Regions from separate parts of the Sporosarcina pasteurii genome, predicted to be linked through region 2. Evidence: riboswitches for the same ligand, from Rfam matches in the RefSeq annotation. Region 2 holds a riboswitch; the other holds the start of a gene.
What was found. A riboswitch is a leader RNA that binds a small molecule or an ion and turns the genes downstream of it on or off. The one in region 2 is predicted to bind thiamine pyrophosphate.
Positions count from the first base shown of each region.

Region 1: another riboswitch for thiamine pyrophosphate. It lies ahead of thiM (hydroxyethylthiazole kinase); the one in region 2 lies ahead of tenA (thiaminase II).

Region 1 is NZ_CP160452.1:3,169,110-3,171,602, reverse strand. Features, by position in the region: gene AB1H92_RS15475 (histidine phosphatase family protein) at 1-3, shown strand, start outside; gene thiW (energy coupling factor transporter S component ThiW) at 57-533, opposite strand; gene thiM (hydroxyethylthiazole kinase) at 545-1,312, opposite strand; TPP riboswitch at 1,396-1,503, opposite strand; TPP riboswitch at 1,850-1,956, shown strand; gene thiD (bifunctional hydroxymethylpyrimidine kinase/phosphomethylpyrimidine kinase) at 2,029-2,493, shown strand, end outside.
Region 2 is NZ_CP160452.1:2,486,485-2,488,977, forward strand. Features, by position in the region: gene AB1H92_RS11805 (type III polyketide synthase) at 1-149, shown strand, start outside; gene AB1H92_RS11810 (isoprenylcysteine carboxyl methyltransferase family protein) at 160-684, shown strand; TPP riboswitch at 1,062-1,165, shown strand; gene tenA (thiaminase II) at 1,271-1,963, shown strand; gene AB1H92_RS11820 (ABC transporter ATP-binding protein) at 1,950-2,493, shown strand, end outside.

The DNA of each region.
Region 1 (2,493 bases), 680 kb from region 2:
TGACGAAAACGTTCCATAGAATTTGTAGTTTGGAGTACAAATTCTATGGATGTTTGTTAGATTTCTAATTTTGTTCGAATGGCTGACCTGTTCAGGCGAGCGGCTAAAATGACGCCGAGTAACGCACCACTTACGCTTGATACGAGAAATGGGGGCATGAAAAAGAATGCTGTCACCGTTGTCCCCATTAAGATTTTTGCGTAAGGAACTGCAAATAAGGAAGCAATGATGCCAGTCCCAATCACTTCACCGATGGCTGCAAATGCTGGTTTTCCGAATCTTTGGTAGAGGATGCCCGCTAAATAAGCACCGATCATCCCGCCTGGAAAAGCGAGAAGCGAGCCAGTTCCTGTTAGGATTCGAACGAGTCCAGTTAAAAAAGCAATCGTCAATGCAGGAATGGGACCTAACGTAATGGCGGCAATCACATTGACAGCATGTTGAATCGGGTAGGCGCGCGCAATTCCTGCTGGAAAGGAAACAAATACAGAGCCGGCAACTGCTATGGCGACGAACATTGTCATGATGGTCATTTTTCGAAGGTTCAATGTGTAGGTTCCTCCTCGTTTAGTGCGTTTAGAAAGTGAACAGCAAAGTCTCCAGGTCCGACCGCGAGCGCTGCTGCTTTTTCTCCGGCTTTTTTATAGAAAGTTAGGGCTGTTGCCGCTGCTTCGACACTGTTTTCCTCAGCAGCTGCTAAAAATGCGCCTACGACACTACTTAATAAACATCCGGTGCCTGTCACTTTTGTCATGAGTGGATGTCCGCCCTCTATATAAAAGGTTTGATAACCGTCTGTGACGATATCGATTTCTCCAGAAACAGCGAGTAAACAATTATGTTTTTTCGCTACTGCTTTTGCAATACTTTCAATATCTGCATCACCTACGCCAGCATCAACGCCTTTCGCTGTCCAATCCACACCCGCGATGGCTGCAAGTTCGCCTGCATTACAACGAATGAGGGTAACGTCAACTTCTTGTAAGAGTTGTTGGATACTTTGCTTGCGAAAAGTAGTGGCCCCGACACCGACTGGATCGATGACGACAGGGATGTTTCGTTCCGTTGCGCTTTTCCCCGCGTGAATCATAGCTTCTAGCGTAGTTGGATTGAGTGTTCCCATATTAAGAACCGTTGCATCTGCCACGGCTGCAATTTCAGCAACTTCTTCCATGGCATCCGCCATGATCGGTGAGGCGCCTAGTGCAAGTAATCCATTTGCTTGGAAGTTGGCAACAACGATATTGGAAATGCAGTGTATCAGAGGATTCTGTTGTCTTAATGCTGCAAGTAGATGATTGTTTTTCTTCATAAATCATTTGGCTCCTTTTTTAAAATAGAAAAAGCCGCTCCTATATATAGTAGGAAGCGGCCACGATTTCGATATGGTGTAAAAGAAACGCGGATCCACTTCCCTCCGCTGGTCTAAACCAGATCAGGTTCAAAGAGTCCGCATATGTATATGCATCTCAGCCTTTCACAAAGGCACCTCCAGTGGCAATAAACTATTTGAATTTAGATTCACTATAGCATAATTTTGCTAGATGAATCAATTTCACAATTGCTTATTTTTATAATATAGATGAATTTAAGTATCCTTACTTTTTTAAAAGTTCATCTTAATGATGAGGGTGTCTCGTTGATTGTAGTGGAAAGCGTCCGCCCGGAACGGAAATCAACATAGTTCGTACTTTATTGTAATTAGGATAAAGTTTACATTTGATGACAAAAAATGAGTAGATTTCGGCAAAGGTTATTCAGTTAAATTTGTAAAAGTTTCTTAAAGGTTCTGTGAACAAGGCAATATCCTTGTGTAAATGTGCTATAGTGAATAAAAGCTGAATAGTTCTACAACCACTAGGAGTGCCTAACAAAGGCTGAGATGTATATGTTTTGTACAGATCCTTAGAACCTGATCCGGATGATACTGGCGTAGGGAAGTGGCACGTCTTTTTGTATAAAAGGATGACCGCCGCTTTCTAACGTTACCGGAAAGCGGCTTTATTTTAAAAAAGGACGTGAGTTGAAATGGTTCAAATCGCAATGACAATTGCTGGTTCAGATAACAGTGGAGGTGCCGGTATTCAAGCGGATTTAAAGACGTTTCAGGAGCTTGGGGTATTTGGTACGTCCGCATTAACAGCAGTGACGGCACAAAATACGCAAGGAGTTCATGCGATCCAATCGATAGATCTAGAGATCATCGCCGCACAAATTGAAGCCATTTTTACGGATTTTCCCGTGCATGCTGTGAAAACGGGGATGTTGTTTTCATCAGATATTATTAAAGTCGTGGCTGAGCAATTAAAGAAACAGGAAATTCCGCTCGTCATTGATCCTGTGATGATCGCAAAAGGTGGGGCTTCTTTACTTCAGGAGGAAGCAATTGAGGCGTTGAAGAATGAACTTCTTCCTATTGCGACAGTAGTGACACCCAATATTCCAGAAGCTGAAGTTCTGACGGGGTTACGTATCCAAAACAATGCGGACATA
Region 2 (2,493 bases):
TGAGTGAACATGGGAATATGTCTTCCCCTACAATTATATATGTATTAGAACGCTTTATTGAAAACAAACCGGCCTCTCAAGACTATGGTTTAATGGCAGCGCTAGGGCCTGGTTTTTGTGGTGAACTTTTATTATTACAATGGGAATGAGGGGTCTTATTTGTTTTTAACGATATTAATGATGATTGTCATCACGCAAAGACTTACTGAATTACTCGTTGCAAAAGAAAATGAAAAGTGGATTGTTCAGCAAGGCGGCTATGAGGTCGGCGCTTCACATTATCCGCTCATGATCCTCCTTCATAGTTCATTTTTTATTGCATTCATTATCGAAGTCATTCTATTTGAACGAACACTCTCCCCGCTTTGGGGATTTTTTCTGATACTTTTCCTTCTTGCGCAAGTAGGCAGATTTTGGTGTTTATTTTCTTTAGGTAAGTTTTGGAATACAAAAATAATGATTCTTCCAAACGCGAATGTGGTAAAAAAAGGTCCTTACAAATTTTTACGTCACCCTAATTATTTAATTGTTGCCATCGAATTAATATCCATCCCACTTTTATTTAACGCTTATTTTACTGCCATTACCTTCACTTTATTAAATATATGGATGTTATCGATTCGCATTCCGATTGAAGAAAATGCTTTGAAAGAATTGACGAATTACAGTGATGTCTTTTATTAGAGGTGGGGATTTAGGAATTGGGCGGATATCTTGGTGATTTGCTCGTACATCTTGGAACGGAGAGCGGAGATAACGCCCATTTCGGAGGACATCTCAAGATTGATTGGACATCCTATTGATTTCCTAGGACATACTGCTACAGAGAGCGAAGATAATTACAGTTTCGGCGGATATCCCGAAATTTTACGATTCGAATCGGCAGCATTGACTCATTCACAAATACCGCCCTACGCACTTTGAGTTAAACGAATTTTATTGATGGCTATACTAACTATTCGGCTCCAATAATCCCGTTGCGTCTTTCCACCTATTTTCAATCAATTATTTGACTTTCTCTTTTTTCTATGCTTATACTTAGTTGAATCCAATTTCATAAGATCCACCACTAGGGGTGCTCGAAAAGAGCTGAGACTGGCGAATGCCTAAACCCTTTTAACTTGAACCAGGTAATACTGGCGTAAGGAAGAGGTGCAGACGTATAAATTCGACCCGTCTATTTTCTGGGGAATTCTGACTGTCTACAATCCACTTCTTCTTCAAGGAGTGGATTTTTTAATTGGAAAAATTAATAGGGAGTGGGTATGAAATGAAATTTACTGACCGCCTGCATGAGAAAACATTACCAATTTGGAGACAGAATCATAATCATCCGTTTGTAAAAGGGATTGGCGATGGAACTGTTAATCAAGAAAACTTTCGTTTTTACATGGTGCAGGATTACTTATATTTAATCGATTACTCAAAAGTATTTGCAATCGGCGCAGTGAAAGCAGATGATGTTGAAACTATGGGGAAATTCGCTGGACTACTTGAAGGTACATTGAATACGGAGATGGCGCTTCACCGAAAATATGCTGAGCGATTCGGCATTTCAGAAGAAGAACTTGAGAACGCAAAGCCTTCCCCAATTGTTCTAGCATACACACACTACATGTTACACGTCAGTCAAAAAGGGACACTTGCAGAAGTTGTTGCTGCAGTTTTACCGTGTGCTTGGAGTTATTGGGAAATTGGAAAAGAGTTAAATGAAATCCCTGGTGCAGCAGACCACCCATTATATGGCGACTGGATACGCATGTATTCTTCCGAAGCCTTCGGTGAACTAGCAAGCTGGTGCATTGACTTAATGAACGAAGTGGCGGAAGGTAAACCTGAGCATGAGTTACAAAAATTAGAAGAAATCTTTTTAAATACGACACGATTTGAATATATGTTCTGGGATATGGCGAACAACAAGCAAATGTGGCCAGGTGCTGAAACTGCTGATGTTGGCATTTAACAATGTTTCGTTTGGCTATGACGAAAAACGTAAAATACTAGAAAACCTTTCATTTTCTGTTCATCCAGGTGAATTTATTTCCATCGTCGGTGTAAGTGGTTCTGGAAAAAGTACGATATTCCGGCTAGTTACTGGTCTCGAGCATCCATTGACTGGTGACATTACACTTGAAGGAAATAAAAATGGGGACAGACTTGGGAAAGTAGCGTATATGCCCCAACAAGATTTACTTTTACCATGGCGAACGATTTTGGAAAACGCCTATTTACCACTTGAAATTAATGGGATTGATAAACAAACCGCCTATCAACAAATACAACCTTTATTAAAAGAATTTGGATTAGAAGGCACAGATGATAAATATCCAGCTGAATTATCTGGAGGGATGAAACAGCGCGTTGCATTTTTGCGCGCTGTTCTTTCAGGAAATCCACTTCTTTTATTAGACGAACCTTTTTCTGCACTCGATGCAATTACTAAATTATCAATGCAAGAATGGTTACTAGAGCAATGGAAAAAAAGACAATCTA